One region of the Lactobacillus sp. UMNPBX15 genome, then DNA from elsewhere that is predicted to be linked to it. Evidence: riboswitches for the same ligand, from Rfam matches in the RefSeq annotation. Region 1 holds a riboswitch; the other holds the start of a gene.
What was found. A riboswitch is a leader RNA that binds a small molecule or an ion and turns the genes downstream of it on or off. The one in region 1 is predicted to bind FMN.
Positions count from the first base shown of each region.

Region 1 (19,619 bases):
GTGACTTATGGTTTGGTCAATTTTTATGAGTTGGCTAAAAAGGCGGGAATTAAACCACTTCTTGGGATGCAACTGCGTTTAAATGGTTTGGTTGATAGCACCCAAAAATATGATTTGCTAGTTTTTGCCAAAACAAATAAGGGCTATCATAATTTATTGCGACTTTCTAGCGCGGTAAATTTGTTAACGGAAAATGGGCAAAACGATAAGGTCTTAACGCTGAATGAATTAACCAAATATTTAGATGATTTGTTGATTATCGTACCAGCTAATCTAAAAAGTGAATTAATGGCGCTGCATGATACAAATCAGGCATTAGGCAGTGATTATGTTCGCCAACTAAAGAAGTTAACGTCTGATCTTTATTTGGGTGTATATGCTTCAAAAGCAAGTATAGATTACATTGATTATGTCCGTGGATTAGCTAAGCAATTTGAATTATCTTTAGTTGCAGTGGAAGATAGTCAATATTTACGGCCACGTGAGCAATTTTTACAAAAAACTTTGCGTGCGATTGCTAAGGGAGATAAATTGCAAGATATATTGCCACTAGCTAAGCAAGCTGGTTCGCATTATTTAGATTCTGCACAAAATGTTTTAGAACGCTATCATCAATATGACTTGGATGATGCAATTAATAATACTTGGAAAATTGCTCAGAAATGTAATGCTGAAGTGATCTTTCAAAAACCGGTCTTACCTAAATATCATCAAGATAAGTTTCCGACTTCAGAAGAATATTTGCGTTATTTGGCTCAAACTGGTTTACAAGCGCGCTTTGGTCAAAAAAGTATTCCAGCCGAGTATCAGAAAAGATTAAATTATGAATTACGAGTCATCAATCAGATGGGGTTCGATGATTATTTTTTGATTGTATGGGATGTAATTAACTATTGTCACCGAGTAAAAATTACTACTGGTCCAGGACGTGGTTCAGCTTGTGGTTCACTGGTTTCATACTCTTTGCGTATCACTGAAGTTGATCCCATCCAATATAATTTACTCTTTGAGCGTTTTTTAAATCCGGCTCGTCATGAGATGCCTGATATTGATCTGGACATTCCTGATATTCAACGGAATACAGTAATTAAGTATATGTATCAAAAGTATGGCATGGATCATGCTGCTCAAATTTTGACTTTTGGTACAATGGCTGCTAAACAAGTATTAAGAGACGTTGGCCGGGTTTTTGGCTTAACAGGACCAGAAATCACTAAGTGGACTCACGCAATCCCGTACTCTAAAGATAAAATGGGATTAAAAAAAGCATATCAAGAGTCTAGAGAACTAAGATTATTGGTTGATGCAACGCCTGAGAATAAATTGTTATTTAAGACTGCTTTAGGACTTGAGGGATTGCCAAGGCATTATTCTATTCATGCGGCTGGATTGGTGATTAGTGATGATTCGATTGCTGGCATTTCGGGATTGCAGGCTGGTCCTTTCGGCATTCCTGTAACTCAGCAAACCAAAAAATATGTTGAATCATTAGGTTTGCTAAAGATCGACTTTTTGGGATTGCGCAATTTGACAGTTTTAGGCAATATTTTAGCTTTAGTGCGGCAGCAAGGTGTAAAGCTAGATCCTAATACAATTCCGTTAAATGATCCCAAAACAATGGAACTGTTTCAACAAGGTAAAACAGATGCAGTCTTCCAATTTGAATCTGGTGGGATTCGTGGTGTTTTGCGTAAATTGCATCCCGACAATTTTGAGGACCTAGTAGCGGTGAACGCTTTATACCGTCCAGGTCCAATGCAAAATATTGACGCATTTGTTGCAAGAAAAAATGGTACGGCTACTGTGCATTATCCTGATCCCAGTTTAAAGCAAATTTTACAATCAACTTATGGAATTTTGGTTTATCAGGAACAAGTCATGCAAACAGCTCAAATCCTGGCAGGATTTTCATTGGGTGAAGCCGATATTTTACGACGTGCGATGTCTAAAAAGAATCAGAATGTCATTGAGCAAGAACGTGGAAAATTTATTGCTGGTACGGTCAAAAAAGGTCATCCTAAAGAAGTAGGTGAGCGAGTTTATCATTATATAGAGCAATTTGCTAACTATGGTTTTAACCGTTCACACGCGGTGGCATATACCAAGATTGCCTTTTGGCTAGCTTATTTGAAGGTTCATTATCCTGCTGCATTTTACACAGCGATGCTCAATTCATCAACGTCTGCTAAAGCGCAAAGCTATTCGATGCAAGCTCAGGAAGCTGGAGTTCGTATTTTGCCGCCTGATATCAATCATAGCCAATTAGACTATACTTTACAAGATGGCAAGATTTTAGTTGGTTTAAAAGCAATTAAAGGATTACGTCTTGATTTTGCTAAGGAAATAGCTGCCAATACTAAACCGTATAAGTCTTTTAATGATTTTTTGCGTAGAATCGACGCTAAGTTCTTACAAGTAGACGCAATTGAAGCATTGATTATGGCTGGAGCATTTGACTCAATCGAAGATAATCGCAATGAGTTATTGCTTAACTGCAAAGATGTAATTGCTAATGTGCAATTAACGGGACAAAATATGTCTTTATCTGAGATTCTGGGGGATGCACCACTTAAGCCTGCTGAGCCACCGACTGCTGCCCAAAAAGCAGAAATGGAAGAGAAAGCTTTAGGCTTTACTACAACAACTACTCCTCTAATAGCTGTACAAAAATATGCACAAAAATTTAACGCTAGACCATTGAATCAATTTCAGTTAAATGATAGTGGTATTAGCGTGGGTAAATTAATGAAGTTAAAGCAAATTAGGACCAAAAATGGAAAAACAATGGCTTTTGCTAGTTTTGCTGATACATCTAGCGAACAAGAAATTATTATTTTTCCACCGGCTTATGAAAAATTTGGCTCTATTTTAAAAGAAGGAGATATTTATTTACTAGGAGTCAAGGTTCAAGGTGATCGATTTAACCAAAATAAAAAACAGTATTTCTTAACCAATTTGCGAAAAGTTAATTTTAAAGAATAAAGTTCAAATTACAAAGCTATCTTTGACGATGGATGTAAGTGCTAACAAACTTAAATACGGAAAGAAAGCATAAATTAGCCCAATTTTTGTGAGCTTTTTTGCCTAAAAAATGTTAATATTTATGTGATGTGAGAAATTACACAAAATAATCATGATGAGGTGAATTCATGAAACGGATTGGTATTTTAACTAGTGGCGGAGACGCCCCTGGTATGAATGCAGCAATTAGAGCTGTGACAAAGACTGCTATCCATCATGGGCTTGAAGTCTTTGGAATTCGTTATGGTTTCGCTGGTTTGGTTGCAGGTGACTTTGTTCCGCTTACCACGGAAAATGTTGACCACAAGATTAGTGAAGGCGGTACTTTCTTGTACAGTGCTCGTTTCCCTGAATTTGCACAAGAAGAAGTGCAACAAAAGGGTGTTGAGCAATTAAAGAAACATGGTATTGATGCGGTTATCGTAATTGGCGGTGACGGTTCATACCATGGTGCTTTAGCCTTGACTCGCCACGGCGTAAACTCAGTTGGTTTGCCAGGAACTATCGATAATGATATTCCTTATACTGACTACACGATCGGCTTTGATTCTGCTTGTCGTACTGCTATGGATGCTATCGATAAAATTCGTGATACTGCAAGCAGTCACCACCGCGTATTCGTTGTTAATGTAATGGGTCGTGAATGTGGTGATATCGCTATGCGTGTCGGTGTAGCAAGTGGAGCAGACGCAATTGTAATTCCTGAACGTTCATACGATGTTAAGGAAATTGCAGAAACTCTTACTCGTGGTTTTGCAGATGGCAAAGATCATGGTATCATTGTTTTAGCAGAAGGCGTTATGGCTGCTGATAAGTTTAAGGACGAACTCCTTAAATATGGTGACTTTGATGCTCGTGCTAATGTCCTTGCGCATATGCAACGTGGTGGCTCACCTACTGTTACAGATAGAGTTAATGCTACTAAGATGGGTAATTATGCTGTTAAGTTACTTCTCGATGGGAAGGGCGGTTTAGCTGTCGGCATGGAGAATGGTGAACTTAATACCCACGACATTCTTGATTTGTTTGACGGTAAACACCAAGGTGATTATGCGTTATTGGATGTAAATGAAGAAATGACTAAATATTAATTTAGTTGATTTTTGGAGAGGATTTTTTTAATAATGAAGAAAACTAAGATTGTTAGTACTTTAGGGCCAGCTTCAAACGATATTGAAACTATTACTGCTTTAGCTAAGGCTGGTGCAAACGTATTCCGTTTCAACTTCTCACACGGTGACCACCCAGAACACCTTGCTCGTATGAAGATGGTTCGTCAAGTGGAAAAGGATACTGGTTTACTTCTTGGTATCGACCTTGACACTAAGGGTGCTGAAATCAGAACCACTGAACAAGAAGGTGGTAAGTTCACTATTAATACTGGTGACATGATCCGTGTATCAATGGATGCCACTAAGAAGGGTAACAAGGACATGATCCACGTTACCTACGACGGTTTATACGATGATACTCACGTTGGTGGTCACGTATTAATCGATGATGGTTTGGTTGACCTTTTGATCAAGGAAAAGGACGACTCAAAGAGAGAACTTGTTTGTGAAGCTCAAAACACTGGTGTAATCGGTTCAAAGAAGGGTGTTAACGCTCCTGGTGTTGAAATTCGCCTTCCAGGTATTACTGAAAAGGATACTGATGACATTAAGTTTGGTTTGAACTATGGTATTAACTTCATTACTGCTTCATTTGCACGTAAGGCTCAAGATATCTTAGACATCCGTAAGCTTTGTGAAGAAGCAGGTGCAGACTACGTTAAGATCTTCCCAAAGATTGAATCTCAAGAAGGTATCGACAACGCAGACGAAATTTTGCAAGTTTCAGATGGTTTAATGGTTGCTCGTGGTGACATGGGTGTTGAAATTCCATTTATGGAAGTTCCATTTGTACAAAAGAGCCTAATCCGCAAGGCTAACGCACTTGGTAAGCCAGTTATTACTGCTACTCAAATGCTTGACTCAATGCAAGAAAACCCACGTCCAACTCGTGCCGAAGTTTCAGACGTTGCTAACGCTGTTCTTGATGGTACTGACGCAACTATGCTTTCAGGTGAATCAGCAAATGGTCTTTACCCAGTTAAGGCTGTTAAGGCTATGGCTGAAATTGACGAACGTACTGAAAAGCAAATGCTTAAGCGTAATACTTTAGCTCTTCAAAGATTCGAAGCCTACAAGGGTTCAAACGTAACTGAAGCTATCGGTGAATCAGTTGTACGTACTGCTCAAGAATTAGGTGTTAAGACTATCATTACTGCAACTAACTCAGGTTACACTGCACGTATGATTTCTAAGTACCGTCCAAATGCTGACATTATTGCTATGACCTTTGACGAAAAGATTCAACACTCATTGGGTATCGTTTGGGGTGTACAACCAGTATTGACTGAAAAGCCTAAGTCAACTGATGACATGTTTGAAATGGCTGCTAAGGTAGCTAAGGAAAAGGGTTACGTAAAGGATGGCGACCTTGTAATTATCGTTGCAGGTACTCCACTTGGTGACTCAGGTACAACTAACTTAATGAAGTTACAAATCATCGGTAACAAGTTAGTTCAAGGCTTAGGTGTTGGTAACGGTTCAGTTATCGGCAAGGCTGTTGTAGCTAACTCAGCTGAAGAAGCAAACAGCAAGGTTAAGGAAGGCGACATCTTAGTTGCTAAGACTACTGACCCAGACTACAACCCAGCTATCAAGAAGGCTTCAGGTTTAGTTGTTGAAGCTTCAGGTTTAACTTCACATGCCGCAGTTATCGGTTTATCATTAGGTATCCCAGTTGTTGTTGGTGCTACTGACGCTACTGACAAGATTTCTGATGGTTCAACTATTACTGTTGACGCTCGTCGTGGTGCTATCTACCAAGGCGAAATCTCAAACCTTTAATTTTAAGAATATAATTTAGATAGATTAGCTAATCAAAAAATAGCCAGCTTAAGTGCTGGCTATTTTATTTTGCATAAAAATCTCTTATACTTATATGTAAGAATATGTAAAGTAGGAGATTTTTAAATGCTTGGAACAGTTCGTAAAGGAAAAATTACTGACGAAAACGATAAAGCTTATTATGTTCAAATTGATGGACTGACTTATGAATTGAAGAAGATCGAGATTACGCAAGATGATATTCCTAAAATTGGAGATGAAGTCGAAGGTTTTATTTATGATAATAAAAGTCATGATCGAGAAATGACACAATTTTTGCCATTCGCGCAACCCGATCAATATGGTTGGGGAAAAGTAACCGAGGTACGTCCAGGCTTAGGCGTCTTTGTTGATGTAGGTCTACCTGATAAAGAGGTTGTTTTATCAATGGATGATCTTCCTAGAGAAAAAGAAAGATGGCCTCGACGTGATGATCGACTTTTAGTAAGATTAGAAACTGACGAAAAAGATCGTATTTGGGCTAAGCTAGCAGATGAAAATATTTTTGACCAATTAGCTGCTAACTTTCCACGTGGAATGAATAATGAAAATGTCTTTGCAACGGTTTATGCTACACGAGAGATAGGAGCATTTGTTTTAACTAGTGATTATTATCTTGGCTTTGTACATGAATCGCAGATGCCACGTCCTATGAGACTAGGTGAGCAATTCAAGGGTAGAGTAGTCGGTGTCAGTCAATATGGACGTTTGAATTTGAGTGCTTTGCCTCGTGCTTTTGAAGAAATTGATGATGATGCGCAAATGATTTTGATGAGTTTGCGGAGAAGAGAAACCAAGACTCTACCTTTCTATGACAAATCAGGTGCACAAGAAATTAAATCATACTTTGGTATTTCAAAATCAGCTTTTAAACGTGCGGTCGGTCATTTGCTCAAGGCTGGATTAATTGAAGAAGATAAAACAGCAGGTACGATTACTTTAATTAAGGATCCAGAAGAGAACGATAATGGAGAAGAATAATTTAAAAGATCAAATTGATGATTATTTACGCTACAGTCAAGTTGAACGAGGATTAAGTGATAATACAATTAATGCTTATCGTCAAGATTTAGAAGAATTTCGAACTTTTGTAGAAAATGAAGGTATGGCTTCATGGCCAACTGAAGCAAGCGATGTGGATGCGTTTTTAGCTCGGCAGCGTGATTTGAACAAAGCAACCAGCTCAATTAGTCGACTTATTTCTAGCATGCGTAAATTTTATCAATGGTTAGCTCGGCAAAATATTCAAAAGTTAAATCCAATGTTGGAAATCGATTTGCCTAAAAAAGAACGTCGTTTGCCGACAGCTCTCTCTCAAGCTGAAATGAATAGGCTACTTGAGCAGCCAAATACTAAACGAAAGTTAGGTATACGTGATCGTGCTATCTTGGAGACATTATATGCCACGGGAATGAGAGTAAGCGAATTAATTAATTTGGAGTTGCAGGATTTACATGACGATTTAGGCTTAGTTCGGGTTCTTGGTAAAGGCGAAAAAGAACGATTGATTCCAATTAGTCCTGTTGCTCTTGATTGGATAAAAAAATATGAAAATGAAGTTCGTGATCCGCTAATTTTACAAGTAGGGAAAAGCGATGAACATATTTTTTTAAATAATCGAGGAAAAAAGATTACACGACAGGCTATTTGGCAGATGATCAAAAAGTATTGTCAAATGGCGGCAATTACTAAAGATGTCACGCCACACACTTTACGTCATACGTTTGCAACACATTTGCTAGAAAACGGCGCAGATTTGCGAGTAGTGCAAGAAATATTAGGACATTCTGATATTAGCACGACACAGATCTATACCAATTTATCACAAAAGCAAATTTTAAATGTTTATCAGAAGACACATCCTCGTCTTTAGGTGATTAAATGCTAATACAATATAAAAAAGATTATGAGAAGATAGCAATGGGATTACTATCCTATTTACCTGATTTTAAAAATATCGAAAACTTAAAAGAAGAAATCACGCTTAATCAGGATGAAAATGACTTTATTTTGTATCTTTATCGTAATAGTCAAAATAATATGGTGGGCGTAATAGGAACCCAAGTATCTAATCAGTTTGTAATTATTAGATATTTGTCTTTAGCTCCTGGTTTTCGTGAGATTAGTTATGAACGGAAAATTGTTGATGAACTAAAGCACGAATATCCAGATAAACGAATAACTGCTGTACCAGAATATACAAATTTATTAAAAACGGTAGAAGAAGATAATGGACAAAAGTAACTTAACTTTAGAATTACCGAATTTTGAAGGACCACTTGATTTATTACTGCATTTGATCCAATCGCAAAAAATTGATATTTATGATATCCCAATTGCCCAAATAACTAGTCAATATTTAGAATACTTGCGCCAAATGCAAAGCTTAAATTTACAAATTGCAGGCGAGTATTTTGTCATGTCATCAACTTTATTGCGAATTAAATCACAGTATTTGTTGCCTCAAAACGATTTTGTAGATGATATTCAACCTGATGAAGATCCAAGAGACGAATTAGTGCAACAATTGGTACAATATTCTGTGTTTAAGAAAATATCTGCTTATTTTAAAGAACGTAATGAAGAAGTACCGATTACAGTTGCTAAAGAAGCTAGTGTATCAACCACTGCTAAAGTTCAACCGCTGCCTAAGGGTCAGATAACTGCACAAGAATTAGCGACGACTTTTACGATGGTCTTACATCGTTTGAAGTTGCAGCAACCAGATACCGCTTCAATTAGAGTAGCAGAAACGCCGATAAATGAGATGATGGACTTTTTGCATGGACAATTGAAACGAAAAAGGCAAGTTAGTTTCTTTGCTTGCGCGGACAAAATGCAGAATATCTCAGATGTTATTGGCTTATTTTTAGCGACACTAGAATTGTGTAAAAAACAATTAATTCAGATTACACAAGCACGTGAATTCGGTGATTTAAATTTAGAAAGAATTGATACGAATGGCAAGTAAACTAGCAAATTTAGAAGCTCTTTTGTATGTCGCAGGTGACAATGGGCTTGAGGAGCAAAATCTAATTGAACTACTTGAAGTTGATGGTGAAGAGCTAGGTCAGTTAGTCACTCGTTTGCAGCAAAAAATGAAGGCTGATCCAGACTCGGGGATGCAAATAATTCATATTGCAAATACTTATAAGATGACAACTAGTCAACAGACAGCTAAGATAATTGAAAAGTATTTTCAAAAAGATTTAACTAAGAATTTGAGTCAATCAGCACTTGAAATTCTCTCAATTATTGCTTATCGACAACCAATTACTAGAATAGAAATTGATGATATTCGTGGAGTAAATTCATCAGGAGCTTTACAGACATTGATTTGGCGAGGATTAATTAAACAAGACGGCAAAAAAGATGCTCCAGGTCATCCTAAGTTGTATGTTACAACTGATTATTTTTTACAATATTTTAATTATCAAAGTTTGGCTGATTTACCGTTAATCGAAGACTTTGAGGATACAACTGATGGTGAGGAGATTGACTTATTCGATTCAAAAGGTAGCGCAGACAAACATTTAGAAAAAGAGGGATAGAAAATGGCAGAACGATTACAAAAAGTAATTGCGGAAGCAGGAATCGCTTCAAGAAGAAAAGCTGAAAAAATGATTGTAGCCGGTCGAGTTAAAGTAGATGGGCATGTTGTTACTAAGCTAGGTACTAAAGTCGATACTTTTAGTAATATTACAGTCGATGATGAACCAATTGAGCGGGAAAGCCTACACACGTATTTGTTTTATAAGCCTCGCGGCGTTGTTTCGACTGCAGAAGACGATCGTGGTAGAAAAACTGTAGTTGATTATTTCGAAGATTTACCATATCGTTTGTATCCAGTAGGAAGATTAGATTATGATACGTCAGGTTTATTGCTAATGACTAACGATGGCAAATTAGCAAATTTATTGATGCACCCTAAAAATGAAGTGGCTAAGGTCTATGTAGCCAAGATTAAAGGGATTTTAACTCCTGATGAAATTAAAACCTTGACTCAAGGAGTAAAGTTGGATCATTTTAAGGCTGCGCCTGCCAAGGTCAAAGTATTGAAAACTGATCATAAGAAAGACACACAAATTGTCCAAATTACAATTCATGAGGGACATTATCATCAAGTTAAGCGAATGTTTAAAGCAGTAGGTCACTTAGTTGATAAGCTTGCTCGTGAAAAATATGCCTTTTTAACTCTGGATTCGCTTACATCAGGGCAATATCGGGAATTATCGAAGCATGAAGTTGACAAATTAATGCAATTGAACTAAATTATAACTGTAATTAAATATTCAAGGTTATTGTCTTCAGGGCAGGGTGAAAGTCCCGACCGGCGGTGAAAGTCCGCGACCCACGTCAGTGGTTGAATCGTTAGATACCGATAGTTAAAGTCTAGATGGAAGAAGACAGGCTAAAAAAACTTACTACACTTTTTAAGGTCTGTTGCTGAAGCAATAGACCTTTTGTTTTGGGAAAGGAAAGTAAGTTATGGATCAAGCTAAATTCAAGAATAGTAGTTTAACTAATGTGATTGCATATGCTTTAATTGGCTGTATTGCTTTTGTAGTTATGAAATTTGAATTTCCAATCATGCCTGGAGTTGCCTTCTTAAAGTTTGATTTTTCAGATGTCATTATTACAATTGGAATGTTTATTTTTGGCATTGTACCGGGAGTTATTATTGCTTTAATTCGAATGTTGCTTAGTTTAATTTTTAGTGGTTTTGCATTACCAAGTCTTGTTGGAAATCTAGCAGCATTCTTAGCTTCAATGTCATTTGCAGTTCCATTTTATTTATTAAGTAAAAATGTGAGTGCGGATAACCGCAAGACAATGATGGGCAGAGTTAAACCAATTTGTGGTTTGGTAATTGGGATTATCGCAATGGCAGCAGTGATGTCATTGGCTAATGCCTTCGTTTTGACTCCTATTTACGCAGTAACAGCGGTACCAAACTTGCCTGCTATTAATAGCTATAGTGCCTTGTTAAGCTTTACTGAGAAAGTTTACTTGGGTCAGTTATTGCATTTACCATCAATGTCAACCTACATTTTTAGTATTATCATGCCCTTTAACTTGTTAAAAGGATTAATTAACGCTGTGGCTGTTTACTTATTGTTTGAAGCTACCTTGAAAACAATTAAGCCATTCGTTCGTAAGAGATTTAATTTGAATTAAGTTATCATCCCATCAATTTTTTAAGTTGATGGGATTTTTCATATTCAAAGCATCCTAAAATATGCTAAAATTAATCCGTTAAGTGAATGGAGGAATTTTTGATGGATAAAAAGTCAACCGGGCCATATCAGCACTATGAACGACCTACTGAAAAGCGAAGCTCACAAGATAGTCAGCCTAGTGGATCAGCACGTTGGATAGCAGTTATTATAATTTTAGCGGTTATTTTAATTGCACTTATCCCAGTTGTTCATCGTTTGGCTTCAAGCCATTCAGAAAAAGCTGAAGAAGTTCAAACAGTTAAGAAGGTTTCTTCTAAATCATCCAAGTCTGTTAAGACTAAGAAAACCTCATCATCTTCTTTTAGCAAGAAAAAGTCTGAAAAGGCTAGTTCAAGCTCATCTAGTAGTTCTGCTACTCCTAAGACTTATTTAGTCCAAAGTGGAGATACTTTAAATGAAATTGCAGAAAAGAATGGCTTGACTGTTGATGAATTAGCCAGATTAAATAATCTTAAAGACTCTTCAAATATTGAAGCAGGTCAGACACTTAAGTTGAAATAATCTTTCAGAAAGGATAAAAGGGGTCGATGATAAGATCTCTTTTTTATTAGAATGCAAGTAGCAGTAGATGGTCCTGCATCAGCAGGTAAAAGTACAGTTGCTAAAATCATTGCAAGTAAATTATCCTTTGTCTATATAGACACAGGGGCAATGTATCGTGCATGTACAGTGATTGCTCGTAATCATAACTTAGATTATGGTGATGAAGCGGGTATCTTGAATGCCATTGATGAAGATGGAATTGAATTGAAATCTGAAAATGGTGAGCAAAAAGTATATGTAGCTGGAAAGGACGTTTCTAAAGAAATTAGAACGCCTGAAATTTCAGCTAATGTTTCGGAAGTATCCGCTTTGCCGAAAGTACGAGAAAAAATGGTAAGTCTGCAACGTGAAATGGCAGGCAAGACAAATGTCATTATGGATGGTCGCGATATTGGTACGACTGTTTTACCTAACGCTGAAGTTAAGATCTTTTTAGTTGCTTCAGCAAGATCACGTGCTGAACGTCGTTTATTAGATTTTAAAGAGCGTGGTATTAAATCTGACCAAACAGTTGATGAAATTGAAAAAGATATTGCAGCAAGAGATTATAAAGATTCTCACCGCAAAATTTCACCGCTAAAAAAGGCAGATGATGCAATTGAAATTGACACCACAAACATGTCGATTGACGAAGTTGTAGAGGCAATTTTAGCTCAAATCGAAAAAAAACAAAAAAATTAGAAAAAATAGCACAAAATAGTAGAAAAATATCTCGGTTTCCTATAAAATGGGACATGATATTGGGAGGTACATATGTCAGAAAACAGTAATCAATTTTTAGACGCATTAAAGCAAATGCAAGGAGTTGAGGTCGGAGATATTGTCGATGTCGAAGTATTAGACATTGAAGACGGCCAAATCGATGTTGGTGTTGAAAACGCTGGTGTTGAAGGTGTCATTACTCGTCGTGAATACACTTCAGACCGTAACGCAGACTTACGTGATTTAGTTAAGCCTGGTGACAAGTTTAAGGCCTTAGTATTAAGAAGAGCCGGTGGCGACAAGGAAAATGGTGAATTCTTCTTCTCAGTTACCCGCTTAAAGGAAAGAGAAGCCTACGACAAGTTACAAAAAGACTTCGAAGACGGAAATGCTGTCGAAGGTACTGTAACTTCATCAGTTCGTGGTGGTTTAATTGTTGATGTTGGTACACGTGGTTTCTTACCAGCTTCATTAATTTCAAACCGTTACGTTTCAGATCTTAAGCCTTACATTGGTAAGACTATGAAACTTAAGATTACCGAAATTGATCCTAACAAGAACCGCTTAATCCTTTCACACAAGGATTTAGTTGAAGAAGAACGTGAAGAAGCATTTGACAAGGTTGCATCACAATTAGTTGTTGGTGACGTTGTTGAAGGTAAGGTTTCACGTTTGACTAACTTCGGTGCATTCATCGATGTTGGTGGTGTTGACGGTTTAGTTCATATTTCAGAAATTTCTTACAAGCACGTTGACAAGCCAAGCGATGTTTTAAAGGTTGGTCAAGATGTTAAGGTTAAGGTCATTGGTATCGACAATGACAGACATCGTATTTCCCTGTCTATTAAGCAAACTGAACCTTCTCCATTTGAACAAGCTACAGCTGACTTAAACGAAGGCGATATTTTTGAAGGTGAAGTAAAGTCATTAACTAACTTTGGTGCTTTCGTTGAAGTTGCTGATGGTATTCAAGGTTTGGTACACGTTTCAGAAATCTCAAACAAGCATGTTGACAAGCCAAGCGATGTTTTAAAGGTTGGTCAAAGTGTTAAGGTTAAGGTTTTGAACATTGACCCAAGTGATAGAAGAATTTCACTTTCAATCAAGGCTGCTGACTCAAACGCTTCTTCAGAAAATCATAATTCTCGTCCACGTCGTTCACGTAACGAAAATTCAGTAAACAAGAAGTACATGAGTGATAACGACAACGGCTTTGCATTAGGTGACATCATTGGTGACCAATTAAAGGACCGTAAGTAGTCATTTTATAAAAAAGCCGACTTGAGTCGGCTTTTTTATTTATGTTTAGATTAGTAAAGGAGGGCGAGAAATGGTTTTACCAGTTGTTGCAATTGTTGGTCAACCCAATGTTGGTAAATCAACACTTTTCAATAGAATAATTAATCAACGTTTAGCTATTGTTGAGGACAAACCCGGTGTTACCCGAGATCGTAATTATGCTCAAGCCGAATGGATGGGGCATAAGTTTGATTTGATCGATACTGGTGGTATTACCTGGGAAGGTGGCAAGATCGAGGAAGAAATCAGAGCTCAAGCAGAAATTGCAATTGAAGAAGCAGATGTTATCGTGATGTTAACCAATGTGGTAAATCACGTGACAGATTTAGACGAAAGAATAGCTCATCTTCTTTACCGTACTAAAAAGCCAGTTATTTTAGCTGTAAATAAAGCTGATAATCCTGAACAGCGAAGCGATATTTATGATTTCTATAGTTTAGGATTGGGGGATCCGATTCCTGTTTCAAGTAGTCATGGTACTGGTATTGGTGATTTGCTTGATCAGATTGTTAATGATTTTCCTGACGATAAAGATACTGAAGCTGATGATGTTATTTCTTTTAGCGTGATTGGTCGACCAAATGTAGGTAAGTCTTCAATTGTTAACAAATTACTTGGTGAAGATCGGGTAATTGTTGCTAATGAAGAAGGAACAACTCGTGATGCTGTCGATACGCCGTTTACCCATGATGGTGTAAAATTTAAGGTCGTTGATACTGCCGGAATCAGAAGACGAGGCAAAGTGTATGAGAAGACAGAAAAGTACTCTGTAATGCGCGCTATGAGTGCTATTGAGCGCTCAGACGTGGTTTTACTTGTCCTCGATGCAAGTACAGGCATTAGAGAACAAGACAAGCATGTGGCTGGATATGCTCACGAGGCGGGTCGTGGAATCATCATTGTCGTTAACAAATGGGATTTGCCAAAAAAGAATAGTACAAGCGCTAAAGAATTTGAACGTGAAATTAGAGATGAATTTCAATATTTGGACTATGCTCCTATTCTTTTTGTTTCTGCCAAGACAGGTCAAAGATTAGATCAAATTCCTAATATGGTTAAAGAAGTCTATGATAATCAAAATCAAAGAATTCAATCTAGTGTCTTAAATGACTTGTTGCTTGAAGCAAGTAAGTTAGTTCCAACTCCAATGGTGAAGGGTAAGAGATTGCGTGTTTATTACATGACCCAAGTAAGTACGAATCCACCGACTTTTGTTGTATTTGTGAATGATCCAGAATTGATGCACTTCTCATATGAACGATTTTTGATTAATCAATTACGACAAAACTTTGATTTTACGGGTACACCAATCAAGATTTTACCACGTAAACGTAAATAAAAGATAAGCAAAATATCATAAAAACCTTGTTGTTATAAGGTTTTTGTGATATTTTTGTTTTTAGGGAACATGATTAGTTGTGATCATTTTTCCTTGTTTAGCTTAAACAAAGAAAAATTTTTTGAACATTAGGTTCAAATTCAGGAGGTGAATTATTCATGGCAAATAAGGCTGAATTAGTTTCAGAAGTTGCTTCAAAAACTAAGTTAACTAAGAAGCAAGTTGCAAATACTGTTGATGCTATCCTTGATTCAATTCAAGAAAACCTTGCTAAGGGTGAAAAGGTACAATTAATCGGTTTTGGTACTTTTGAAGTACGTCACCGTGCTGCTCGTAAGGGCCGTAACCCACAAACTGGTGATGAAATCGAAATCCCAGCTAGTGAAGTACCTGCATTTAAGCCAGGTAAAGCTCTTAAGGATGCCGTTAAGTAATAGCTTAACTAATGTGATAGGACGTTGGACTTTGTTCCGGCGTCTTTTTTTAGTACAATGGTAACTTGATTGGAGGTATTATGAGTTATTCTGAACAATTACTAGATGCAATTCAAAATCATGATTTTTCACAAAACAAACACCTTTTAAAAGAAGCTTTAGATAATGATGATCCCGAGGTCTTGTCATCTTTAGCAGAAAACCTAACTGGCTTAGGTTTTACAGATTTAGCAAAAGAAATATATCGAGCTTTAATAGCTAAATTTCCTAAAGAAGATTTATTTAAAGTTTACTTGGCAGAGATTATGTTAAATGATGGCGATGATGACGATGGTCTGTCGCTTTTATATAATGTCCCTGAGAGCTCTTCAGCTTATTTGGATAGTCTATTAGTACAAGCTGATTATTACCAAACTAACGGCTTAATAGAAACAGCTAAGGACAAATTAATACGAGCACTACAATTAGCTCCAGAAGAAGATGCTATTAAATTTGGTTTAGCAGAGATTGAATATTTAAGTGGTAATTATGAACAAGCACTTGAGTTATATCAAGATTTAATCAAACGTCAAAGTACTTTTAGTGAAGTAAATCTGTACCAAAGATTATTTGCGACTTTTGCCAAATTAGGTAATTATGAAGAAGCTGCCAAAGTTATTCGTGAACATGCAAATAGTATTTTAGATATTGATTCTAAGTATGAAGCAGGATTAGTTCTCTTATCTGTAGGTGATGATAAGCAGGCAATTAAGTTCTTAGATGAAGTGATTGAGCAAAGTCCTGACTATGTAAATGCGTATCCATTATTAGCACAAGCTTATGATCATCAGCATGACAATGAACAAGTATTGAGGACTGCTCAAGCAGGATTAGCGTACAATGAACTGGATGAAACACTTTATTCAATGGGAGCACGTGCAGCAGCTAATTTGAATGAATTGGATACAGCTCGTGACTTACTTGAAAAGGGGTTAAAAGTAGCGCCAGACAATAGTGATTTACGTATGCAGCTATCTAACCTATATGTTCATGAACACCAGGCTAAGGAGAATATTGCCTTATTTAGTAACTTAGATGAGGAAAGCGTGGAGCCACAGGCACATTGGAATATGGCATTATCATATGAGGATTTGGATGATATTCAGAAAGCACAGAGCGAATTTTTACTAGCTTATCCGGATTTCAAGGATAATCCAGACTTTTTGCGCCAAATGATAATCTTTTTCAATGTACAAAATAATGATGAAATAACAAAACAACTGCTAGAAAGATATCTTAAGTTAGCTCCAGAAGATGATGAAATGCAGGATCTTTATAATAATCTGTAAAAAAATACCACGAAGTTTTTGCTTCGTGGTTTTATTATTTCTAAAAAATAGGTGCCAACAGACGTGAAAAGTATTGTTTAAACTTAAGCCATTTAGATTGCTGATTAAAGTATTCATTAGTTAGAAGACTGCAACTAGCTAGGTCCTTTTCAAAAATTTGTTTAAGTTCTTGAGTTAATTGAAGATTGTAATTAAAAGCGTTAACCTCGAAGTTTAAGGTATAACTTCTGAAGTCTTGATTGGCTGAACCAACAGATGAGATATTGGAGCCAGAAACCATTGTTTTGGCATGGATGAAGCCATCATTATATTTGTAAATTTTAACGCCATGAGCAACTAAATATTTTGCATAATATTCGGTAGCTCGGTAAACAAAGGGATGATCTGGCATGCAAGGGATCATGATGCGTACATCAACACCGCTATTAGCAGCAATAATTAATGCTTCTAAAATGGATTCTTCAGGAATTAAATAGGGTGTTTGAATATAGATATAGTTTTTAGCCCCAGCAATGATGCCCTCATATCCTCGGCGAATGCCATAATGTTGGTTATCGGGACCTGAAGAAACGATTTGCATTGCTACGTTATCATCGTTGTCAAGATCTTTACGTTCGACAGTAAAAGCATGTAATTCGCTTAGATCAAATTTAGGTAATGCAGTTCGTCTGATAGAAGTATTCCAATCCATGGTAAAGCGTGTTTCCATTAGGATAGGTGATTGCCCAACAACACGTAAATGTGTATCGCGCCAATGACCAAATTTTTTAGATTGATTAACGTACTGATCACCGATGTTAAAGCCACCAATATAGCCAATATGATGGTCGATTACGATTAATTTGCGGTGTAAATGATAATTTAGTCGTGGTGTAGTAAACCAATGCTTTTTAGAAGTAGAAATGAAAGGCTGTGCTTCGCCACCAAGCTCTCTTAAATGATTAAAAAAAGCAGGTTTAGTACCACGTGAGCCAGAGACATCATAAATAACTCTGACTTTTACTCCTTTAGCAGAAGCCTCTTCTAAGGCCCGTAAGACACGCTTTCCTAGATTATCATTATAAAAAGTGTAGAACTCTAAACTAATCGATGTTTTAGCTTGCTTAAGATCAGCAATTATTTGGTCAAACAACTCGGGTCCACTGGTGAAAACCTTAACTTTATTGGCAAAAGTTAAAATAGCATCATCGTTGTTTAAATTCAGCTCTGATAACATGCGGGCACGTGGTTTGCGCTCTTTTTCGGGTAAAAGATCATGTTCTGCCAACATAGCTTTTTGTTTTTTGAGATAACGATTACGCGTCTCTTTTTGAGCACTTTGAATAGCAAAAATTTCGTCATGTGAAAGTTGACGCCCAAAGAAAAGATATAGAATAAAGCCAATGCCGGGCAAAATAGTTAATACTAACATCCAAGCCCAAGTAGAAACAACGCTACGATGACTGCGAAAAACAGTCCAGACTGCAAAGGCGATATTGATAATCCATAAAATCTCGATTGTTCTGCGAATAATATCCCAGGTTAAAATCATAAAAACTCCTCTTATTTTTTGTTTATTGTAAATGTAATTTTAACAGTAAACTAAAGAAAAAACTATCTTTGTAGTTAAACAATAATATAAATTATGTAAAGTAATACTGATAATAAAAAATGACATTGACGATGATTTGCAGTCAATGTCATTTTTAAATTTTAGTTGTCTAAGTTAATAATTCGATCAAACATTGCTCTTTCTTGTTTGGAAATTTTATGAGCAACTTCAATTACTGCAAAATTAGGGTTTTCCAGTAGAGTTTTGTGAATTTGCAAAGATAAATCATTATCTAAAGCACTTGTAGCTTCGTCTGCTAGTAAAACTGGACGTTTTGCTAAGATTGCACGAGCTATTTCAACTCTTTGAATTTGACCACCGGATAGATTATTACCATTTTGACCAATTTGATAATCGAGGCCTTTCTCCTTAACAAGCTCTGCTAATCCAGCTGATTTAATTGCATTTTGTAACTCATTGTTGGAATATTTTTGGCCAAGAGTTAAATTGAAGAGCAGACTGCGATCAAACATGAATGGCTTTTGATTGATGTAGCCAAAGTATTCATGAGATTTTTGCCAATTGCTAGTTAAATTGTTTTGGTCAATGATAATTGAACCAGTACTTGGAGATAATTGTCCAGCTAAAAGCTTTAAGAGGGTAGTTTTGCCAAAACCACTTGGTGCCATCAGTAGTATTTTTTCACCAGCTTTAACGTTAAAGTTAACCTTGTTTAAAATGTTTTTATTGTTTACTGAGTATGATAAGTCTTTAACTTTTAATTCATTAAAAGTAGAAGCTGATTCAGTTGAAGTAGGAGATCCTTTAAACTTAAGAGCTTGTTCGACTTTATCCCAAATTGGTTTAGTTGAGCGAATTTGATTGAGCTGGTCAAAAATCATTGTAATTGGATTAATGAAGTCATTTGAAAGCTGAACAATCATTACTAAAGTACCAGCACCAATTTGCCCATTGAACATCAAAATTGCACCGATTAGGAATGGAATGATAAAGCTGAAAATATCAGCAATGGTAATAATTAATGTAGAAATCGCACCTTGGGTGTAGTTTAATGCTCTCAAGGCATCTTCCATTTCTTTTGCCCGATTAATTACATAAGAAACAACGGGAATCTGTGCGTCATATAGCATAGCAGTTTTTGACCCGTTAATAGCATCAACAGTAGCTTGAGTATATTCAGCGTTTTGCTTTTCCCAGACAGCGGATTTGTTTTGAATATCTTTAATGA
Region 1 is NZ_PCYV01000024.1:793-20,411, reverse strand. Features, by position in the region: gene CP366_RS06815 (DNA polymerase III subunit alpha) at 1-2,982, shown strand, start outside; gene pfkA (6-phosphofructokinase) at 3,150-4,112, shown strand; gene pyk (pyruvate kinase) at 4,146-5,915, shown strand; gene CP366_RS06800 (S1 RNA-binding domain-containing protein) at 6,042-6,935, shown strand; gene xerD (site-specific tyrosine recombinase XerD) at 6,922-7,827, shown strand; gene CP366_RS06790 (hypothetical protein) at 7,836-8,198, shown strand; gene CP366_RS06785 (ScpA family protein) at 8,185-8,925, shown strand; gene scpB (SMC-Scp complex subunit ScpB) at 8,915-9,505, shown strand; gene CP366_RS06775 (pseudouridine synthase) at 9,509-10,225, shown strand; FMN riboswitch at 10,254-10,366, shown strand; gene CP366_RS06770 (ECF transporter S component) at 10,443-11,132, shown strand; gene CP366_RS06765 (SAG1386/EF1546 family surface-associated protein) at 11,234-11,695, shown strand; gene cmk ((d)CMP kinase) at 11,747-12,418, shown strand; gene rpsA (30S ribosomal protein S1) at 12,491-13,699, shown strand; gene der (ribosome biogenesis GTPase Der) at 13,770-15,077, shown strand; gene CP366_RS06745 (HU family DNA-binding protein) at 15,236-15,511, shown strand; gene CP366_RS06740 (lipopolysaccharide assembly protein LapB) at 15,592-16,839, shown strand; gene cls (cardiolipin synthase) at 16,880-18,370, opposite strand; gene CP366_RS06730 (ABC transporter ATP-binding protein) at 18,532-19,619, opposite strand, start outside.

Region 2 (11,076 bases), on a different contig from region 1:
GTAGAGAAAATCTACTAGTTTTTTTCTATTCTTGCATTTCTTTGCCTAAATTATTACAATGAAAAATTGTAAATAAATAGCATAATTGAGGATGATGTTATAAAAATGACCAGAAAGTATTTTAAATTAGCAGGTTTAGCTTATCTTGCCAGCGTTACTTTCCCGATATTGTTATTATGGCTAGCAAGATTATACCCAGCTAATGTCTTTAATGGCCTAGTAATGATTTTGATTTTGGCGATTTTAACCGGCTTAATCTTTTCAAGAGTCGATGTTACTTGGCTGATTTTAATTCTTACCACGATTGGAGCAGGATTCTTACTGTTAGGCTATGTAGTAATGCCAGTTAAGGAAAAATTTTTATTATTGATTGCTTATCCTATTGAGGCTAGTCTAGTTACCGTCATTAGACAGCACATCATTCGCTGGAGCTTTTTTACCAATCGCAATGACGAAATTCGGTATTATAATTCGCTTTATGACCGGAGGTTAAAGCTAAGAACTTTCGATAGTGCGGAAAAATTTTATCAGAATGAACTACATAAAATTGAGCAGCATCCCGAACTCGATTTATGGTCCAACGTTCAAATTGTGAGTTGGGATCAACATAAGCAGTATGCGGAAGCTCATCCTAATAGTCATGATCGGATCCTGAAGCAGATTACTAAAGTTTTGAAAAATAATCGACTTAAGGGGGAGTTTATTTACTTTATGGGAGATGCGACTTTTTTGATAATTTCGCCAGAAATCCCCAATGAATTAGTAAAAAAGGTCAATCACATCGTTGATACAAAATTAAGCGAGTTAGAGTTGCCGATTCCTGTTTCGCTAAAACATGCGAGTGTCTATATTAATGTCGATAATAGTGATAGATTTCCTGATTTGATAGCTGTAATTCGTTTTTTGCGTCGTGAATTGGAAACTGAAATTGTGACTGAATACATAAAGGAAAGATAGCAAAATGAACTGGTTTTATTATTTGTCCGTGATTATTTCTGTAATCTTTGCAATTGCATTTTTAGTGATTTTTTTCTGTGCTTATAAAATTTATGGCAATATCGAACAGGCATTAATGAAGAGTCAGAAAGGAGAATTGGATGACTGAAGGCTTTCAGATATTGACTTTGATTTCAATTTGGTTATCGATTCTATTTTCATTAATTACGCTTTGGGGAGGGGTGCTTTTCTGGTTAAAACACAGTAAAGAAATTGCTAAAATTACACCACTTGAGTATTATCCTACCGTTTCTATTGTTGTACCGGCTCATAATGAAGAAGCTGTTATTCAAAAGACCAGTAGAGCAATTTTGAATTTGAATTACCCCGCAGATAAAGTCGAAATTTTGATTTTTGCTGATAATTGCACTGATCGAACAGCGGAATTGGCTGAAGCCATTGGCAATCGGACTGAATATCAGAAACGACAGTTTAAAGTGATCAGAAGAACTGGTGAAGGTGGTAAATCAGGAGTTTTGAACGATGCGCTTAAGATGATCCACGGCGACTACTTATGCGTTTATGATGCCGATGCGATGCCTGAAGAAAATGCCTTGTATTTCTTGATCAAAAAGGTATTGGAAGATCCAGAACGTTATGTGGCTAGCTTTGGACGGAATAAGACGCGGAATGCAAAGCAAAACTTTTTGACTAGCTGTATAAACTTGGAAATTGTGGTAACGCATCGAATTCAGCACTGCGGAGTTTGGCAATTATTCAAAATTGGGCGCATTCCGGGCACTAACTTTGTGATTAAGACGGCTTTTTTAAAAGAGTTAGGTGGTTTTCGTTCTGGTGCTTTAACTGAAGATACTGATTTGTCATTTACGATTTTGGGCACTGGTAAATTAATTGCCCTAGCACATAATTCTGAAGCCTTTCAACAAGAACCAGAGAAGCTAAAGGACTATTATTATCAACGCTTGCGGTGGGCTAAAGGTAATTACGAAGTAGTAATTAACAATTTTCGGCATTTATTTGACCATAGTAATTGGCGGGTCAAACTTGAAACTTTTTATATGTCCAGTATCTTTTTCTGGTTTAATGCAGCAGTAGTCTTATCAGATATCTTTTTCATTGTTAATCTGATTTTTGCAGTAATAAAAATTTGGGTACCAACAGTTGAGATGCCATTTACTTTTACTGCTGGGAATCTATTGCTCAGTCAAGTATTACTTTTTAATTGGTTGTTGATGATTCTACTCTATGTACTCCAAATCAGTGTGGCTGCCAGTACACAATTTGGTCAGGTTACAACTAGACAACTTTGGCTTGCTGTGGCATCATATTTTACATACTCACAGCTGTTTATCATTATATCGATTAATGCGGTTTGGTCAGCAATTGCTGACAGACTTTTCCATCGCGAAGCAACGAAGTGGGTAAAAACAAAGAGGTTTACAGATTGATGTTAAAAAACAAAAACAGGATTACCCCAATTTTGATCTTACTGACTATTGGGCTTTTTATCGCGATCATGTTTTATGTTCGTGGTAGTAATAACCGCACCTTGCACCGTAATTTGTACCGTCAATGGAAAGAAGATTATGTGGTTGAAGAAAGTGATGGAAAAACTTGGATAAAAGCTGCACCACGCACAAGCTTGTCTGAAGGTCAAGGCTATGGCATGTTGATCGCTGCTATAGCTGGTGAAAAGGGTTGGGCTAAAAAAGAGGATTTTCAACGGTTATATCGGTTTTACCTGGCTAATCGATTGACTATCAATGACCAACAAACTGAATTAATGTCATGGAAGCAAGTAGATAAAAAAGTTTATTCTACTAGTGCAACTGATGGCGATTTATACATTGCAGAAAGTTTGATTAAAGCGGGAAAACTCTGGAACGAACCCAAGTACTTGCAGCAGGCTAAGCTATTATTAGCTGATATCTTACGTTATGATTATAATTCGACTACTCAGACGCTGACTGTTGGTGATTGGGCTAATAAGAAATCGAAGTATTATTACTTAATGCGAACCTCTGACGTGTTACCGACGTACTTTGATGATTTTTATCAGTTGACTGGTAATTCTCAATGGTTAACGATCAAGAAGGTAATGCTGACAAAACTATATCAATTGAGCAAGCAACATTCTTCTGGCTTAGTTCCAGATTTTGCTTGGATTAGTAAAAAAGGTGTTAGACCAGCTAAAGCTAATGAAGTAGCTGGAAAAAACGATGGTGATTATTCTGGCAATGCTTGTCGCGTACCATTATTTTTAGCTACTAGCAAAGATGCACGAGCAAAAAAAATTGTTACTAAAATGTTACGCTTTTTCAGCAAGCAAAAACAAGTGACTGCTGGCTATCAATTGAATGGTAAAGCGTTAAACAATTATCCTTCACCGAGTATTAGTGCTCCGATCTTTTTTGCAGTGCAACAATTAAAGAAACCGGAATTTGATAATTTATTTGTTTCACAACAGTATGTTTTTACTAATCGTTTGACTGATACGAATTATTACGATGCAGCATTAATTACATTGGTCGCTATGATGGAATAGTTTTTTATTAGGAAAGATTTCCCGGATTTAAAATTGAAGTGCAACACTAATTGTTAAACAAAAAGGCCATGAAGACCTAAACTTGAAGTGACGAAAAATCAAGAAAGGAAGATCTTCATGACTAATTCAAATTCTAGCATTTCTAAGCACTATCATCAATTAACCAGCGTACAACGTGGACAAATTCAAGCAATGCTGGATTCCGGCATAACTTCCCGTACTGTTATCGCTCAAGAAGTTGGCTGCCATAAGTCGACAATCAGTCGCGAAATCAAACGCGGAAGCGTCCTGCAAAGAGACAGCAGCTATTTATTGTATGAGCACTATTACGCTGATACTGCACAGATTTATTATGAGAAGCGTCGCAAAAACTGCTATCAGCGCAATCCATTGAAGCATTATGCTGTCTTTTTGAGAATGCTCTCCAGACGCTTTAAAGCTAAATTTGATGCCACCAGCATCGATGAGTTCGTTGGTGAATTCAAAAGGACTATGCCAGGCTACCCTTGTCCCAGCACACCAACCGTCTATCGCTATATTGATCAGGGCTTGCTGGACATAAGCAATATTGATCTGCCTATGAAGCTCAAAAGACGCAGGAACAAGCGTCATCACAGCCATGGCGGTCACGCTTTGCACAAGAATCAGCCTGCTTTAATGACTTTAACTGAAAGAACCACACGCTTTGAAGTAGTTATCAAGATTCCTGACTATCGGGCAAGCACATGAAAGACAAGTCAAAAGCTTATGTTCAACAGGCAACCAATGCCATTAACCACAAATATCGCCGAATCCTCCAATATCAGACAGCAGAAGAACTCTTCAAGCAATATATTTCTTCATAGCCTAACTGTTGCACTTAATTTGACAATTCAGGGAAGAATTAATTATCATATTTCCCGCAAAAAAGTTGTTGTGCAAAATTATCCTATCAAAGAAACGGGAGCTACCTACTTGCTAAAGCCATATGAGCTACTAGTAGAAAAAACTTATAATTAGACCTTTGAGTCACCAAGCGTATTAGTGCTTCGGTGGCTTTTTGCTTGTGTGTCGGGCATGACATTTCATCTAATCCAATGAAAGTTTGGATCACGGGTAGTTGTCGCCAAGTGTAGTGAACCACAAGCCGATAGCGGTGACGCTATGAGTGAAAGAAGTGGCTAGCAAGTTTTCCGAGCCTACGTACAGAAATCTGGTCAGGCCAAATGGTGGATAAGACTGCAAGACAAGTCGAAGTCCAACAGGCAATAGCTCAAGTACTAATGAGGATCTATGATCCTCACTTTAGCGAGCATAGCTATGGCTTTAGACCAAATCGCAGTGCGCATGATGCCATTGAACAAGTATTGGAATATCTTGATGATGGATATCAATGGGTAATTGATTTAGATATTGAGAAATATTTTGACACGGTCAATCATGATAAATTAATTTCAATAATTAGAGAACGAGTAAATGACAAAACCACCCTCCATTTGATTCGGTCATTCTTAAAATTCGGTATCATGGAAGATGGTTTGGTTAAGCCCAATAAGATTGGCGTGCCTCAAGGCGGACCGCTTTCGCCAATCCTGTCCAAGCTTTATAACAAGATTAGAGAGCTTCTTTGTCGCAGGAAAGCAGCTGCTCAACCTCTATCGTTAGTCTTTACTAAGGTAAATCAAGTGGTCAGAGGTTGGATTAACTACTTTAAAATTGGCGGTATGAAATACTTTCTATTTAAATTCAGTCAATGGCTGCGCCATAAGATACGGGTAGTAATCATTAAACAATGGAAACTGCCAAGAAGAATATACACTAATTTAATGCGGATTAACAAGGCATTAAAGTGCAATTTTAGCGACGAAGATATTCATAAAGTAGCTAATACGCGATTAGGTTGGTATAAACGCAGTACCGGACATGTCGTTACAAACGTAGCGCCGGATACGGAACCGTACGTTCGGTGCAATGAGAGGGGCGAGAATTAATCTCCCTCTACTCTATTACTTTATTTGTTTATTTAGCGAAATCATTTCTAATAGACTCTGAGCAGTAGAGGAACCTTCATTGCCAGCTTTTAAGCCGGATCGTTGCAAGGCTTGATCAATATTCTCAGTGGTTAAAATACCAAAAGTTATTGGGACTTCTGCTTTAAGATTCATCTGCATAATTGCGTTTGTAACATTCTGAATAATCATGCTGTAATGATCAGTCTCACCTTTAATGACAGCGCCTAAAGTCATAATACCATCGTAGTTATTTGAATTGAGAAGCTTATTAGCAGTAAAACCAATTTCAAAAGCACCTGGGACCCAATAGATATCGATCTGATCTTCAAGTACTCCAAATTGTTTTAAGCTAGCAATAGCACCATCAACTAAATGATGGGTAACAATTTCGTTAAACTTAGATGCGACGATTGCGATATGATAATTATTGTTTTTAAAATTTCCTTCGTAAATATTCATTTCTATGTTCCTTACTATAATGCTCCTAATAAATGATGGAATTTATCTCGTTTGGTTTCTAAATAGTCATGATTTACCTCATTAGCAGGAATCTCCAGGGGAATTCTTTTTTCAATAGTAATACCGTTATTTTCTAATTGATCAATTTTATCAGGATTATTAGTAAGCAAATTGATATGACTAATACCTAGATCTTTTAAAATCTTGGCAGCAATAATATAATTTCGTTCATCTGGCTTAAAACCTAAAATTTCATTTGCTTCATAAGTGTCATAACCTTGGTCCTGTAAACCATAAGCTTTTAATTTGTTAATTAATCCAATTCCGCGTCCTTCTTGTCGTAAATAAAGAATTATGCCACTACCATTTTTATTAATTTGCTTCATGGCAGTATGTAATTGATCACCGCAATCGCAGCGCATTGAGCCAAACGTATCACCAGTGAGGCATTCTGAATGAAGACGTACTAAAACTGGCTTTTTAGGATCAATCTTTCCTTTAATAATAGCTAAGTTTTCATTGGCGAAAGCCTTAATTTTGAAATTGCCATATTTAGTAGGAAGGTTTACAAATTCTGAGCGCTTACTCACTGGACTATTAATATATTCTTGTAATTCCGCAATTGTCAAGAATGGTAAGTGATATTCTTTAGCAATTTCTTTCAGTTGGGGACGACGAGCCATATGGCCATCAGCTTTCATAACTTCACAAATATATGCAACTTCTGGTTCGCCAGCAAGATGAGCTAAGGCAATAGAAGCTTCTGTGTGACCATTACGATTCTTGATTTGATCATCTTTAGCGACTAATGGAAAACAGTGACCTGGTCTAAAGAAGTCTTCTGGCTTGGAAGTAGGATCAGCAATTGCCTTGATAGTTGCCGCACGATCATAAGCAGAAATACCAGTAGTGGTGGTTTTGTAATCAACACTGATTGTAAAAGCTGTACCGTATGGATCAGTATTATTTTGTTCCATTTGGTAGAAATTTAAACGTTGGGCAATTGTTTTGCTTACAGGGGTGCAAAGTAAGCCACGAGCATGTTTGGTCATAAAGTTAACATTTTCAGGAGTAACTTTAGACCCTAAGCCGATCATATCACCTTCAGATTCACGATCTTCATCATCAGCAACAATCACTAAACCACCATTTTTCATCCATTGAATTGCATTTTGAATTTTTCTAACATCCATTTTAATTTCTCTTTTCTAAATTTTTTGCAACATATTTTCCGATAATGTCGGTTTCCAAATTTACTTCATCATTTATCTGTAAGTTGGCTAAATTGGTTTCGTCTTGAGTATGTGGAATTAGACCTACCGAAAAACTGTTATCTTTAACATCCATCACTGTTAATGAAACGCCATTTAAAGCAATACTACCCTGAGGTACGATCTGTGTTGATAATCGGGCAGGAAACTTAAACCAAATTTCAATTGCATTTTCATTCTGTGCTATTTTAGTAACTGTTGCCAAATCATCGATATGTCCCGTAACAAGATGACCTTCTAAACGTTGACCGACTTCTAATGAACGCTCAACGTTAAGTTGATCACCGTTATGCAAATTCTTAAAAACAGTTTTCTTATAAGTCTGAGGCATCATGGTTACAACAAAACTAGTTTCAGTAAAACTTTCAACCGTCAAACAAGTCCCATTAATTGCAATTGAATCACCGACCGTTAGCTCATTAGTAAAGTCTGCAGGGCACGAAACGGTTAGCTTAATTGTTTGCTTGTGTTTATCAATTTCTTTAATATGAGCATCCCCGCGAACTAGACCACTAAACATGTTTTAATTCACCTGCAATTCGTTCATTGTTGCCAAAGGCTGTTTTTTTAACATTTGTCAAAGGAACAGTTTCGTTTGGTACTAAACCTGTTACGCCTTCATCTCCAAGAAAGATCGGCGCCGTATATTTAATTACTTCATTAACAAAAATTTCATTCATAATTGCTTTTTCCAAAGTAGGGCCACCTTCTACATAAAATGACTGGATTTCTTTTGTACTCAAATAATCAAATACTTCTTGGATCTTGTTTGTTGCTAAATGAATAATTTTGATTTTAGAATTAGTAAAGTTGTTTTTAGACATTTGCTTATTTTGAGTGAAAATCCAAGTGGGATTTGTATCACTTAATAAGCGAAGTCGTAAATGATTTAACAGCCGTCCGCGACGATCAATGATAATACGGATTGGCGGATAGTCACTTTTGACATTAGTTCTTAAAATAGGGTCATCAATGATAGCAGTCGAAGAACCAATCATAATTGCTTGATAATCAGCACGTTCAGAATGAACTTGCTGATACACTGCTTGATTAGTGATTGGAGTTCGCTGGCCGCGCATTGCAACTTTATTATCTAAACTAGTTGCTTCTTTGACTGTGATCCAGGGAAACCCATATTGGTAAAAATAGCTGTAGAACTTATTAAGTTTACTTGCGTCATCAGCTAAAACACCAGTAGTTACTTGAATCCCATTCTTTTGTAGTTGGGCAATTCCTTTTCCAGTAACCAGTTTGTGTGGATCGATTTGTCCAACTACAACACGTTTAATCCCACTTTTGATAATTAAATCTGAGCAGGGAGGCTGTTTACCATAATGGTTGCATGGCTCAAGGGTGACATAGAGAGTTGAATTAAATAATTGTTCTGGGGTTAATTTTGAAATGGCATCGCGTTCTGCATGATTTTGTCCATAATGGTGATGATAGCCAGTAGCTAAGACTTGACCGTTTTTAACAATTACGGCACCAACCATAGGATTTTTCCATGTTTGATAGCGACCTTTTTTAGCTTCTTCTAAAGCTAAATTCATATAAAAATTATCTTTTTCCATTAAAATCACTTCCTCGTAGAGCAAAAAAGAACCTCGAGTATTCTCGAGGTTCAGTAATAATATTCAAAGTCAAATAATCAAAGTAAATGCAAATAAGCGTTACTTATTGGTTATCATTCTTCTATCATCTAGACTATACTATCGGTACCGATTATCGGATTCCACCGCTTTCGCGGGTTGCGGACTTCACCGCCGGTCAGGAATTTCACCTTGCCTCGAAGAACATTTATTTAATTCAACTTTATCGTAAAACTGAACTAGCTAAATGTCAATAATTAATTTAAGCGGTTACAAACAAAAACAGATTAAATAAGGGAGCGATCGGACATCAAGCTGCAAAGATGATGAAGAAGTCGATTAATGCACGCAATCGCATGGATAAAAAGATTGCAGAAAAAGAAGGAATGCTAAAGAATATTGAAAAAGTTCCTACTCTGACTATGAATTTTCAGGCAGATTATCATCGTGAGATTTTGCAACTTAATGATCTTAGCTTGCAACTAAAAAATAGTAGAGAATTATTTAAAAACTTGACTTTGTCTCTGAATAATCATGAGATTATTGCTGTTGAAGGTAAAAATGGTTCTGGAAAGTCAACATTGATTAAGTATTTACTGGGTATCTCTCAAAATCTAATTGCCAAAGGTAATTATGAGCTAATTGAAAGTTTGAAAATCTCTTATTTACCACAAGAATTTGTAATGTATAGCGGATCATTAAAAGACTTTGCTAAAAAATATCATTTGTCTTATGAAGCTTTGTTGAGCAATCTTAAGAAAATGGGATTTGCGCGTGCTGATTTTACAACTAGAATTGAAAAAATGAGTATGGGACAACAGAAACGAGTAGCTTTGGCTAAGTCATTGACAGAACCTGCTAATTTATATTTATGGGATGAGCCAGCAAATTATTTAGATGTATTCAATCAAGATCAATTAATTAAGCTTCTTAAGAGTGTGAAGCCAACGATGTTACTAATTGAGCATGATCCTTACTTCATTACATCGGTAGCTGATCAGCAGATTAAATTAACAAATTAACTAGGTATTTCTATAAAATAATCTTATTAGGAAAAGTAAAATTGTAAGATATATTGGTTGGAAAGTCCGATTATCATAGGCATAATAAGCTATAGAGGTGATAAACATGAAAAATGAATTTTGTCACGATGAAATGAAATGTCAGAAAAATTGTCCTTGTGCAGATAAGGATGGCATTTGCCACTGCAAAATGGTAAATAGTAAAGAATGTGTTTGCAAGAGTCATTGTAAGGAACAAGAAAAGTAACAAAAGAGCGCCAGTAGATTTAGTTTAAGTTTACTGGCGCTCTTTTAAATAAAAATCACATAATTTTGTTGCGTTTAACTGGAAAAAGAAATGAAATAACTGGAACTATTAGATAAAGAATCATTGCTAGTTTTGCATTGAATAATGACAGAATGATCAATATTACATTTAAAAATAAAGTAACCGTCATTTTTCTAATAAAGGAGCGGCTAATAATAATTCGCATGATTTGGGAATAGCGCGCAGTATTTTTAGCACCAAAATATTGAATTAGATATTCTAAGATTTTGGCAATTAAAAAAACAATTCCAAAGTTAGCTACAGCGAAAGAAGAATTTTCAGCCATAATCCATTTAGTCATGACTGGCAGAAGTGATAAATCAGCTAGAAAAAAGAAGTCTAGAATGGCAATCGCTTTTGAAGGTTTGAAAATATAGTATGAAAAAGATAAATGTAGATCATACCAGAAATCTGCCACAATAAAAAAAGTGATTAAAAAGACAGCAATGTTGCTAATGAATTGCTGATAATGAATTTCATGCAGAGCAGGTTGAATTTCTAAAACAATAATTGTAATAATAATGGCCATCACTCCATCGTTAAAGGCTTGTAGATGTTCACGTAGGCTTTCAGGTTCTTTCTTTTGGGGACTCAGCTAATTCTTTTTTGACATTTTTTAATTTATCTTTTTCTTGGTCTGAGAACTGATTAAAATTGTGTTTTCTGGGATTTCGTGGCATAGTTATTCCTCCGATTAAATTAATGTGATAATCAATAATTACTTTAGCATAATTTTTTACAATCAAGCTAAAAATTGATTCTTACAAATTAATATCATAATTTGCTTTTTGGACAAATATAAAGCATGATAGACAGTAATCAAATATTAGGGGGGATTAGTTTGAAAAAAATAATAGCTAAGCCTGTTGGAATGTTTGAATTATTCTATGATTTAGTTTTCGTATACGCAATTTCTCGAATTACTGCAATGATTC
Region 2 is NZ_PCYV01000040.1:760-11,835, forward strand. Features, by position in the region: gene CP366_RS09095 (hypothetical protein) at 106-957, shown strand; gene CP366_RS09105 (glycosyltransferase) at 1,098-2,405, shown strand; gene CP366_RS09110 (glycosyl hydrolase family 8) at 2,405-3,502, shown strand; partial or broken gene CP366_RS09115 (transposase) at 3,620-4,347, shown strand; partial or broken gene CP366_RS09125 (reverse transcriptase domain-containing protein) at 4,738-5,412, shown strand; gene ribH (6,7-dimethyl-8-ribityllumazine synthase) at 5,488-5,952, opposite strand; gene CP366_RS09135 (bifunctional 3,4-dihydroxy-2-butanone-4-phosphate synthase/GTP cyclohydrolase II) at 5,967-7,145, opposite strand; gene CP366_RS09140 (riboflavin synthase) at 7,147-7,743, opposite strand; gene ribD (bifunctional diaminohydroxyphosphoribosylaminopyrimidine deaminase/5-amino-6-(5-phosphoribosylamino)uracil reductase RibD) at 7,736-8,794, opposite strand; FMN riboswitch at 8,907-9,021, opposite strand; partial or broken gene CP366_RS09150 (ATP-binding cassette domain-containing protein) at 9,097-9,834, shown strand; partial or broken gene CP366_RS09155 (TMEM175 family protein) at 10,137-10,821, opposite strand; gene CP366_RS09160 (low temperature requirement protein A) at 10,983-11,076, shown strand, end outside.
Region 2: another riboswitch for FMN. It lies ahead of ribD (bifunctional diaminohydroxyphosphoribosylaminopyrimidine deaminase/5-amino-6-(5-phosphoribosylamino)uracil reductase RibD); the one in region 1 lies ahead of CP366_RS06770 (ECF transporter S component).